DNA from 2 places in the Streptomyces sp. 71268 genome. Region 1 is predicted to be linked to the other one. Evidence: riboswitches for the same ligand, from Rfam matches in the RefSeq annotation. Region 1 holds a riboswitch; the other holds the start of a gene.
What was found. A riboswitch is a leader RNA that binds a small molecule or an ion and turns the genes downstream of it on or off. The one in region 1 is predicted to bind thiamine pyrophosphate.

Region 1 (5,626 bases):
GAGACGGTGCCGAGGACGGCGCCGGTGGAGGTGTTGGTCGCCGCGTCCACCGTCCGCACCAGCCCGAAGTCGGCGACCTTGACCCGGCCGTCGTCGCCGATCAGCACGTTCTCCGGCTTCATGTCGCGGTGTACGAGGCCGGCCAGGTGGGCCGCGCCCAGCGCGGCGAGCACCGGCTCCGCGACGTCCAGGGCGATGCGCGGCTGGAGCGCCCCCCGCTCGCGCAGCACGTCGCGCAGCGTGCAGCCGGCCACGTACTCCATCGCGAGGTAGACGTACGTGCCGTCGGTTCCCTGGTCGAACACGCCCACCACGTTGGGGTGGTCGAGCCGGGCCACGGACTTGGCCTCGCGGATGAACCGTTCGACGAACGCTTCGTCGGTGGCCAGCGCCGGGTGCATCACCTTGAGCGCGAGCACGCGGTCGAGCCGGGTGTCGACGGCCCGGTAGACCGTCGCCATACCGCCGACGGCGATCCGCGCCTCGATCCGGTAGCGGCCGTCGAGTACCTGCCCGACGAGCGGGTCCTGCAGGGTCGTATCCACGACAGAGGAGTCTACGAGCCGTGCCCGACACCCGGGCTCACCAGCGGTGGCACCGGCCGCGACTGAAGCCGAACAGTGACCGGAGAGTGGCACTCCCGTGCGAACCGCCCGCCTGGGCCGGCGGCCGGCCGCCGCCGGCACCCGTCGGACGTGGCTATTCGAACGCGGGCCGCTCCGGGTCGAGGCGCGCCCTGCCCTCCTCGGGCGAGGAGGCCAGCGCGAAGTGCCGGCGCGGGATGCGGCCGGCGCGGCTGGCCAGGCGGCCCGCCGAGACCGCGTACCGCATCGCCTCGGCCATCAGCTCGGGCTCCTGCGCGCGCGTCACCGCCGAGGCGAGCATGACCGCCGCGCAGCCCAGCTCCATCGCGAGCGCGACGTCGGACGCGGTGCCGGCGCCGGCGTCGAGGATGACCGGCACCCGCGCCCGCTCGGTGATGAGCTGGAAGTTGTGCGGGTTGCGGATGCCGAGCCCGGAGCCGATGGGGGAGCCGAGCGGCATGATCGCCGCGCAGCCGACGTCCTCCAGCTTCTGCGCGAGCACCGGGTCGTCGTTGGTGTACGGCAGCACCGTGAACCCGTCGTCCACCAGCGTCTCCGCCGCGTCCAGCAGCTCGATGGGGTCCGGCAGCAGGGTGCGTTCGTCGGCCACCACCTCCAGCTTGACCCAGTCCGTGCCCAGCGCCTCGCGCGCCAGTCGGGCGGTGAGCACGGCCTCGCCCGCGGTGAAGCAGCCCGCGGTGTTCGGCAGCACCTGGATGCCGAGCCGGTCGAGTACGGACAGGACCGAGCCCTGCACGCGCGGGTTCAGGCGGCGCATGGCGACGGTCGTGAGCTGGGTACCGGAGGCGATGAGCGCGCGCTCCAGGATCTCCAGGCTGGGCGCGCCGCCGGTGCCCATGATCAGCCGGGAGGCGAACTCCCGGTCGCCGATGGTCAGCGGGTCGGCGCTGGGCAGGAAGCCGGGCGTGGGCGCCGTGTCGGCACCCACGGACGGGTTGGACGGGTTGGACGGGACGGGCGGGTCGGACGGGGTGTCGGGGGAGTGGTGGTGGTCGAGTGCGGGGTGGGACATGGGGGACGGATCAGCCTCCCTGTACGGCGGTGAGCACCTCGACGCGGTCCTCGGCGGACAGCGCGGTGGCGGGCCACTGCCCGCGCGGGACGACCGCCTCGTTGACGGCGGCGGCGACGCCGCCCGGCGCGGCGGTGAGCGTGGCGACGAGCTGGTCGAGCGTGGTGCCGTCCGGCACCTGCCGGGGCTCGCCGTTGACGGAGACGGTGAGGGTGGCGGGAGGGGAGACGGTCATGGCTTACGGCTCCTGGGGTGCGTCGGTCGGCCGGGTGGCCAGGGCGGGCCGGTCGGGCGCCGGGGCCGGCGCGGGCCCGGCGGGCGCGACCGGTGACGTGTCGTACGGCGGCGGCGTGGGGCCGCCGCTGGCCGTCTCGCGGACTGGCACGGTCGCTGGTGCTGGTGCTGGTGCTGGTGCTGGCGCTGGGGGGAAGCGCAGGGGCGTGAACGGGTGGGCGTACGGGGGGAGTTCGCCGGTGGTCAGCACCTCGGCCAGCACGTCGCCGGTCACCGGGGTGAGCAGCACGCCGTTCCGGTGGTGGCCGGTGGCCAGGACCAGGCCGGGCAGCCGGGTCGGGCCGAGCAGCGGCGCGTTGTCGGGCGAGCCGGGGCGCAGCCCGGCCAGCGTCTCGACCAGCTCCAGCTCTGTGACGCCCGGCAGCACCTCGTGCGCGTCCCGCAGCAGCTCGTACAGGCCACCCGCGGTGACGGTGGTGTCCCAGCCGAGTTCCTCGGTGGTCGCCCCGACGATCAGCTCGCCGTTCACCCGGGGCACGAGGTAGATCTGCCCGCCGCGCACCACGGCCCGTACGGTGCGGGACAGGAACGGCCCCGCGGCGGCCAGCGGGGCCGGCACCCGCAGCCGCAGCAACTGGCCCTTCACCGGCCGCACCGGCGGCACCACGTCGGCGGGCAACCCGGCGAGCCGGCCGCTGAGGCTGCCGCCGGCGAGGACCACCTGACCCGCCGCGACCCGGGCGCCGTCGGCCAGCACGGCACCCGTCGCGCGCCGGTCACCGGCGTGTTCCGCGGCCTCCCGGGCGTCCCCGGGGCCGGCCAGCGTCAGTCGGCGCGCCCAGGAGTGCCGGAAGTCGACCCCGGCGCGCCGGCAGGCGGTGAGCAGGGCGGCGGCGAGCAGCCGGGGGTCGATCTGGTGGTCGCCCTCGACCCACACGCCACCGCGCACGCCGGGCGCGAGCAGCGGCTCCAGGCGCCGGCACTCACGCCCGGTCAGCCACCGCGCGTCGAGCCCGCAGCGCTGCTGGAGGGCGTGCAGGTCGCGGAGTTGCGCCCGGTCGTCGCTGTCGAGCGCGACGGCGAGGGTGCCGCAGGCACGGTAGCCGGTGGGCTGGCCGCTCGCCTGTGTCAGCTCGGTGGCGAAGTCGGGGTAGCGGCGCGCGGACGCCAGGTTCAGGCCGAGCAGCGTCTCCTCGCCGTAGTGCGTCTCGGTGACGGCGGCCAGCATGCCCGCCGCGACCTGGGCGGCCCCGCCACCGGGCGCCGGGTCGGCCAGCACGGTGCGCAGCCCGCGCTGGGCGGCGCGCCACGCGGTGACCAGGCCGATGATGCCGCCGCCGATGACCAGCACGTCACAGCGGACGTCGGAGGCCGCTGGCCGCGCCGCCACCGCCCCCTGCGGCGCGGGCCGCCGCGCGTCAGCGGGGCGGGCCCCGGGCGGGGGACGGTGCGGGTCCTCGTGGTACGGGGGCGCGGTCGCGGCGGCCCCGTCGTGGGCGGCCGCGTGGTCCTCGGCAGACGCGTGCATGGGCGTCCAGCCCCTCCCTTCGCCGGAATGACCCGGATCAGGTTCGTACGGTCGGGGGCCGCCAGCCCCCCTCTCAGCCCGGTGCGTCCGGGCTCCCGCGAGTGGTGTGCACCCGCCACCCTAATACGCCCCCCGTGGCCCCGAAACGGAGCGGGCCCGGTATCCGTGGTGGGGCCACCGACCCCGCGCCCGGAGCGCGGGCCCGCCGTGTCACGGCGGGCGACCTTGTGTCGGAGATCTCCCCGCACGGCGCTGCGGCCCGTGAGACGCCTCGTCCTACAGTGATCGCGTGAGCGAGGACACCGAGGAGACGCGTAACGGCGGCCAGGGCCGCGCCGTGACCGGTGGCCCGAGCGGCGACGACCGCCGGGTCGTGATCGTCGGGGCCGGCATGGCGGGGGTGCAGACCGCGGTCGCCCTGCGTGAGCAGGGCTGGACCGGCACCATCACGCTGCTCGGTGGCGAACCCCACCAGCCGTACGACCGGCCACCGCTGTCCAAGGCGGTGTTGCTCGGCAAGGCCGAGGGGTCGGCCTTCGACGTGGACTTCGCCGCGCTCGGCATCGACCTCCAGCTCGGCCGCTGGGTGGCCGGCGTGCGGCCGGCCGATCGCCTCGTGGTCACCGACGCGGGCCCGGTGCCGTACGCCCATCTCGTGATCGCCACCGGCGCCGAGCCGATCGCGCTGCCCGGCAGCGAGGGCGTGCCCGGCGTGCACCTGCTGCGCACGCTGGATGACGCGGAGCGGCTGCGGCCGGTGCTCGCCGCACAGCACGACATCGTCGTCGTCGGGGCCGGCTGGATCGGGGCCGAGTTCGCCACCGCGGCCCGCGAGGCGGGCTGCGCGGTGACCGTGGTCGAGGCCGCGGACCGGCCGCTGGCCGGCGCGCTGCCGGCCGAGGTGGCCGCGCACATGGTCGGCTGGTACGCGGACAGCGGGGCCGTGCTGCGCACCGGGGCGCGGGTGGCCGCCGTGGAGCCGGGGGCGGTCTCGCTCGCCGACGGCACCCGGCTGCCGGCCGACGCCGTGGTGGTCGGCATCGGGGCCAGGCCCGCGACGGGCTGGCTGGCGGAGTCGGGCATCGCCCTGGGGCCCGACGGCTCCGTGCGGGCCGACGGCGCGCTGCGCACCTCGGCCCCCGACGTGTACGCGGTCGGCGACTGCGTCTCCTTCCCCTCGGCCCGCTACGGCCAGCGGCTGCTCGTGCACCACTGGGACAACGCGCTCCAGGGGCCGCGCACGGTCGCGGCCCACATCGTCGGCGGTGACGCCGCGCACTTCACGGGGCCGGTCTACGACCCGGTGCCGTACTTCTGGTCCGAGCAGTTCGGCCGGTTCGTGCAGTACGCGGGTCACCACACGGCCGCGGACACGATGGTCTGGCGCGGCGACCCGACGAGCGCCGCCTGGAGCGTGTGCTGGCTGCGCGACGGGGCCCTGATCGCCCTGTTGGCGGTGGGCCGCCCGCGCGACCTGACCCAGGGCCGCAAGCTGATCGAGCAGGGCGCCCACCTGGACGAGGCCCGCGCGGCCGACCCGTCGGTGCCACTCAAGTCCGCCGTCCGCTGACGCGCGGGCCGGGCTGGCGGCGGCAGGGGCCCGCGGGCGGCGGGCCAGGCCGGCGGCAGGGGCCCGCGGGCGCGCCGCGTGGGGCCCGCCGCCCCTCGCGGGCGCCCGGCGAGCGGGCTGGGCGAGGTGGCCGGCTGGCGCGTACCGGGCGCGGCGGCCGGGCGCCCGGGCCGCTCGCGAACCGGCCGGGCGAGGCCCGGCGGCGGCGCCGCCCGGTAGCCGCCACGGATCGCTTCTCGGCGTAAAACCCCAGGTCAGAGCGGGCGGCCGAGGTGTGAGAAGGGGGTAGCTGACCGTTTTCGGCTACCGAGTGTCAGTCCCAGATGGCAGGCTTGTCCCGTGACCGAGATTGACGCAAAGACCGATGCTCTCGTCCCTGCCTGGCTCACCCTCCCCGACATCGCCGAACTGCTCGACGTCGAGGTAACCCGGGTGCGGCAGTTGGTCAAGGAGGGCCAGTTGATCGCGGTGCGCCGTGGCGAGAACCGGGCGCTCCAGGTGCCAGCCGAGTTCATCGGCGAGGGCCGCATCGTCAAGGGCCTGGTAGGCACCCTGACGCTGCTGCGGGACGACGGCTTTACCGACGAAGAGATGCTGGAGTGGCTGTTCACCGCGGACCCGACACTCCCCGGCACCCCAGCGCAGGCGCTCCGCGAGAACCGCGGCACGGAGGTGAA
Region 2 (5,626 bases), 4.5 Mb from region 1:
CAGCATCGTGCGGACGACGAACGGTACCCCGACCAGGGCCTGTGCCAGGGGCACCAGGAACCACGAGGCCCGCAAGTCCAGCGGCGGCTCATCCAAGGTGATCAGAAACCCGAACCCCACCGTGACGGCCGAGGTGCCCAGAGGCAGCATCAGCAGCGCGTCGAAGCCCCGTACCAGCCGCCCCGTACGTGTGGGCCCCTCACCGCGCGGCCCCCGGACGGTCAGCGCGGCGGCGGCCAGCCCGCCGACAACGAGGGCGATGACGGTCGCGACCGCCGCGTACTGGAGCGAGTTCCACAAGGCGTCCAACGGGGCCACGATGAAGGTACCGCCGCTCTCCTCCGCCGAGGCCAGAACCTCGTAGAAGGCGAATCCGTAGCCGTCGGGACCGGAGAACGACCGCTCCACTAGCACCGCCAGCGGCAGCAGGATCAATAGCGCGATCACGGTGAGCACGCCCACCAGGAGTGCCCATTGCCCGACTCCTCGTGGCCGGTGTGCCGTGTGCGAGGCGTCCACCAGCCTCAGCGCGCTCTCCCGTCGCCGCACCGTCCACGCGTGTACGGCCAGCAACGAGGCGACCGCGGCGAACTGGGTAAGCGTGAGTACGGCGGCGGTCGGCAGGTCCAGAAGCTGTGCCGTTTGTCGATAGATCTCCACTTCCAACGTCGCGTAACGCGGCCCACCGACGATCTGGACTGCGCCGAAGGACGTGAAGGTGAAGAGGAAGACCATCAGCGCCGCGCCGGCCACCGCAGGCCCGAGAGCGGGCAACGTCACCCGGCGCCAGGCGGCGAACCGACCGGCTCCCAGGACACGTGCCGCCTCCTCCTGTCGCGGATCGAGCTGCGCCCACAGCCCGCCGACGGTGCGGACCACCACGGCGTAGTTGAAGAAGACATGGGCCAGCAGGATGGCCCAGACCGTAGTGTCCAGCCGAACGCCCCACAGTTCGTCGAGGAGGCCGCCCCGTCCCAACAGGGCGAGGAACGCCGATCCCGCCACCACGGTGGGCAGCACGAAGGGCACCGTCACGACGGCCCGCAGCACCTGCTTGCCCGGAAAGTCGAGGCGCGCGAACACGTAGGCACCTGGCAACGCGAGGGCCAGGGTCAGCCCCGTTGAGGCGGCTGCCTGCCACACGGTGAACCACAGCACGTTCAGTACGTCGGGGTCACCGAGCACGTCGCCGATGCGAGCGAACTGCCAGGCACCGTCGGGGTGGAGCCCGCGGGCGGTGATCGCGGCGACCGGGTAGCCGAAGAAGAGCCCGAAGAACCCGAGCGGCACGGCCATCAAGCCCAAGCGCAGTCCCGCGACACGCCAGGCCCTCGGCGTCCGTCGCCCGTGCTCCGTGCCCCGTGCTCCGTCTCCCCCCGCCCCGTGCCGCACAAGACGTTTCGCACCCTGGCCCGCCGGGGCGCTGGCTCCGTGCCCCGTGCCCCGTGCCTCCGCACCGTCGCGTCCGGTACTCAGCGATTCCGCCCCGTTCGCCGTACCGGGGCGCGAATGGTCGCTCACTTCACGACGAGCGAAGTCCACGACTTGATCCACTGCTCGCGGTTCTCAGTGATCTTTTCCGGAGCGACGGTGGCCGGCTTGGTGATCCGCTCGCCGTACTTGGTGAAGACCTCCGGCAGCTTCGCGTCCCGCCGCACCGGGTTGACGTACATCTTGACCGGTACGTCCTCCTGGAACTTCTTGCTCAACATGAAGTCCAGCAGGGCCTTGCCGCCCTTGCTGTTCTTCGCACCGTCGAGCAACCCGGCGAACTCGATCTGCCGGAAGCAGGTGCCGGTGGCCACCCCCGTCGGGCCCTCCTTGGGCTGCGGCTTGACGCCGACCACCTCGGCGGGCGGGCTGGAGGCGTACGAGACGACGAGGGGCTTGTCGCCCTTGCCCGAACCGCCGCCGGAGCCCGAGAACCGGTCGTTGTACGCCTGCTCCCAGCCGTCCACGACCTCGACCCCGTTGTCCTTCAGCTTCTTCCAGTAGTCCTGCCAGCCGTCGTCCCCGTACGCGCCGACCGTTCCGAGCAGGAAGCCCAATCCGGGCGACGAGGTGGCGGCGTTCTCGGTGACCAGGAGGTTCTTGTACTGCGGCTTGATGAGGTCGTCGAAGGTCTGCGGCGGCGCGAGCTCCTTGTCGGCGAAGTACTTCCGGTCGTAGTTGACGCAGATGTCGCCGGTGTCCACGGGGGTCACGCGGTGCTTCGCGGCATCCAGTTGCAGCTCCGTCGGCACCTGGTCCAGGTCCTTGGCGCGGTACGGGGCGAAGACGCCCTCGTCGAGCGCGCGGGAGAGCAACGTGTTGTCGATGCCGAAGAAGACGTCGCCCTGCGGGTTCCCCTTCGACAGGATGGCCTGGTTCACCGCCGCTCCGGCGTCGGCACCGCGCGCGACCTTGACCTTGTAGCCGGTCTGCTTGGTGAACTCGTCAAGCACCGACTTCGAGACCACGAAGGAGTCGTGCGAGACGACGGTGACCGTCTTGGAGTCCGCTCCGTTGTCGGACTCGCCGCACGCCGCGAGCGTCGTGGCACCCAGTGCGCCGAGCAGTGCCGTGCCCACGGCACGCCGAAGGTAGCTGTTCATCAGTGCGTATGACTCCCTACGCCGGTATGACCCGGATCAGGTTTGAGGGTCTGCGGCCCTTGCGGTGCCGCACTCTCAGCGCGTAGCGCTCCCCTGTCGGAAATGTGCGTTTGTTCGACTCAACGGTATCGCGGCACAGTATCAGCGCATCGCCCACCCAAGATCGCGCCGGCCCGCGCCACGCACACCGTCCCACCCCACGGTCCACGGCCAGGGACCGTGCCCGTCAGCCTGACGGCCCAACGGGCATGGGGCACGGGGCACGGGGCACGGGGCACGGGGCACGGGGCACGGGGCACGGGGCACGGGGCACGGGGCACGGGGCACGCCAAGCATCGTGCACCGCGGAATGCTGGTGCGTACGGAAGTGGGGCCGCCGTGGCGCGCTCCTCACGCCCCGTCAGCGCTCGGAGGCCGCCAGCTGCCCGCACGCACCGTCGATCTCTTGACCCCGAGTATCCCGAACGGTCACGGGCACTCCATGCGCCTCAAGCCCCGCGACGAACGCGCGCTCGTCCTCGGGGCGCGAAGCGGTCCACTTCGATCCGGGCGTGGGGTTGAGCGGAATGAGGTTGACGTGCACCCGACGTCCGCTCAGCAGCTTGCCCAGCAGGTCGGCCCGCCACGCCTGATCGTTGATGTCCTTGATGAGGGCGTACTCGATGGATACCCGGCGGCCGGACTTCTCCGCGTACTCCCACGCGGCGTCCAGGACCTCGCGGACCTTCCAGCGGGTGTTGACCGGCACCAGGGTGTCGCGCAGCTCGTCGTCCGGCGCGTGCAACGACACAGCCAGGCGGCACTTCAAGCCCTCGTCGGCGAACCGCAGCATCGCCGGCACCAGGCCCACCGTGGAGACGGTGATACCGCGCTGGGAGATGCCCAGCCCGTCCGGCTCCGGGTCGGTCAGCCGTCGGATGGCGCCGACAACCCGCTTGTAGTTGGCGAGCGGCTCGCCCATACCCATGAAAACGATGTTCGACAACCGCGCGGGCCCACCCGGCACCTCACCGTCACGCAGAGCACGCATGCCGTCGACGATCTGGTGCACGATCTCCGCGGTGGAGAGGTTACGGTCCAGCCCGGCCTGGCCCGTGGCGCAGAAGGGGCAGTTCATGCCGCAGCCGGCCTGCGACGAGATGCACATCGTGACCCGGTCCGGGTAGCGCATCAGCACCGACTCGACCAAGGTCCCGTCGTGCAGTCGCCACAGCGTCTTACGGGTGGTGTCGCCGTCACAACTGATGTGCCTGACGACGTTCATCAGGTCGGGCAGTAGCTCCGCGGCCAGCTTCTCGCGTGCGGCCGCGGGGATGTCGGTCCAGTTCGCCGGGTCGTGCGTGTACCGAGCGAAGTAGTGCCGGGAGATCTGTCCAGCACGGAAGGGCTTCTCACCGATCGCGGCCACGGCCTCACGGCGCTCGGCGGGGGTGAGGTCGGCAAGGTGCCGCGGCGGCTTCTTGGCTCCGCGCGGCGCGACGAAAGTGAGTTCTCCGGGTGCAGGCATGGTGCATCTAGTGTCGCAGACATACGGGCAAGACCTCGCCGTCCGCGTACGGCACCCTCGAAGTACGCGAAACCGCAGCTCACGGCAGCTATCCGCGACATTCAGACCGAAACCCGCGACCTCCGGCGGCGCCTCGCTCACCGCCCCTTCAGCTCATCCCGACAGGCCACCGCACAAGCGATCTCGCTCCGCTGGCAACCTCGCCCACACGGCAAAACACCTCGACGATCCGGCCCGCCGCACGCTCCGTACGCCGTGTCATTCCGCCGCCCCGCCCTTACGCCTCGCCTCCACCCGGCGACCTCGCGCCAGATGACGCCCCGTGCTCCGCGCCCCGTACCCCCACTCACACCGCTCCGCCCCAGCGCCCTGCCCACGCCGCCGCTCCGCGCCCCGTGCTCCATGCCCCGTGCCCCGTGCCAGCCGACGTGCCCCTCCCCCCATCAGGCGGCCCCACGCACACTCCGGCAGCGCGCCACGCCACGCCCGCGCGCCACACAGCCACTCCCCCGCACCGCCAGGGGAGCCGCATCTCCACACTCCGCGCCCCTCCTCCGTCCCCCGTCCCTGAAGAAGAGGACACCGGGCGCCGCCTGCGCGTCCCCTCACACACCACGAGCCGCCGCGCCCACAGTGCTCGTGGGCGGGCGGCTCGTCGTCGGCCGTGGGCCTTTCAGCCCGCGCCGACGAACATCACCAGCAGCAGCCAGGCCACCGGCGCCGTCGGAAGCAGCGAGTCGAGGCGGTCCATGATTCCGCCGTGCCCCGGCAGCAGCGTTCCCATGTCCTTGATCCCGAGGTCCCGCTTGATCATGGACTCGCCCAGGTCGCCCAGGGTGGCGCTGACGGCAACGGCGAGGCCGAGGATGAGCCCCTGCCACCAGGCACCGTCCTCGATCAGGAAGCGCATGCACAGCGCGCCCGCCACCATGGCGAAGGCCACGGCGCCCAACAGGCCCTCACGCGTCTTGCCGGGGCTGATGCGCGGGGCGAGCTTGTTCCTGCCGAACTTCCAGCCCACGGCGTACGCCCCGGTGTCGCTGACCACGGTCAGGATCAGGAACGTGAGAACCCGCTGCGGACCGTCGTCGTCCGCGGCGAGCATGAGCGCGACGAACGTCGCGAGGAACGGCACGTAGAACGCCGCGAAGACGCCCGCCGTGACGTCCCGGAGGTAGTTGTCCGGCGGCTCCGTCATCCGCCACAGGAGCACCGCGAGCGCCGTGAGCGCCATGGCGATCCAGGCGCCCTGCGCGCCACGCAGGTATCCGGCCACGACCATGGCCGCGCCACCCACCGCCAGCGGCACGAGCGGTGCGCGGATCTCCTTGCGCTCGGCGAGCCGCGAGGTCAGCTCCCACAGGCCGACGACGACGGCGACCGTTATGACGCCGACGAAGAGGACCTTCTGCACGAAGAGCGAGACGACGATGACGGCGCCGAGCCCGAGGCCGACCCCTATCGCGGCGCGCAGGTCACGCCCTGCCCGCTTCTTCTGCGGCGCGGATGGCACGGCCGGGCGCTC

Region 2: it holds a riboswitch for thiamine pyrophosphate, as region 1 does, so the genes downstream of both, OYE22_RS07610 (thiamine ABC transporter substrate-binding protein) here and thiO (glycine oxidase ThiO) in region 1, are expected to answer to the same signal.

Annotation. Positions count from the first base shown of each region.
Region 1 is NZ_CP114200.1:6,579,834-6,585,459, forward strand. Features, by position in the region: gene pknB (Stk1 family PASTA domain-containing Ser/Thr kinase) at 1-545, opposite strand, end outside; gene OYE22_RS26215 (thiazole synthase) at 700-1,443, opposite strand; gene thiS (sulfur carrier protein ThiS) at 1,628-1,852, opposite strand; gene thiO (glycine oxidase ThiO) at 1,856-3,379, opposite strand; TPP riboswitch at 3,377-3,488, opposite strand; gene OYE22_RS26230 (FAD-dependent oxidoreductase) at 3,717-4,949, shown strand; gene OYE22_RS26235 (Rv2175c family DNA-binding protein) at 5,289-5,626, shown strand, end outside.
Region 2 is NZ_CP114200.1:2,098,417-2,104,042, forward strand. Features, by position in the region: gene OYE22_RS07605 (iron ABC transporter permease) at 1-1,296, opposite strand, end outside; gene OYE22_RS07610 (thiamine ABC transporter substrate-binding protein) at 1,518-2,594, opposite strand; TPP riboswitch at 2,591-2,699, opposite strand; gene rlmN (23S rRNA (adenine(2503)-C(2))-methyltransferase RlmN) at 2,995-4,101, opposite strand; gene OYE22_RS07620 (phosphatidate cytidylyltransferase) at 4,775-5,626, opposite strand, start outside.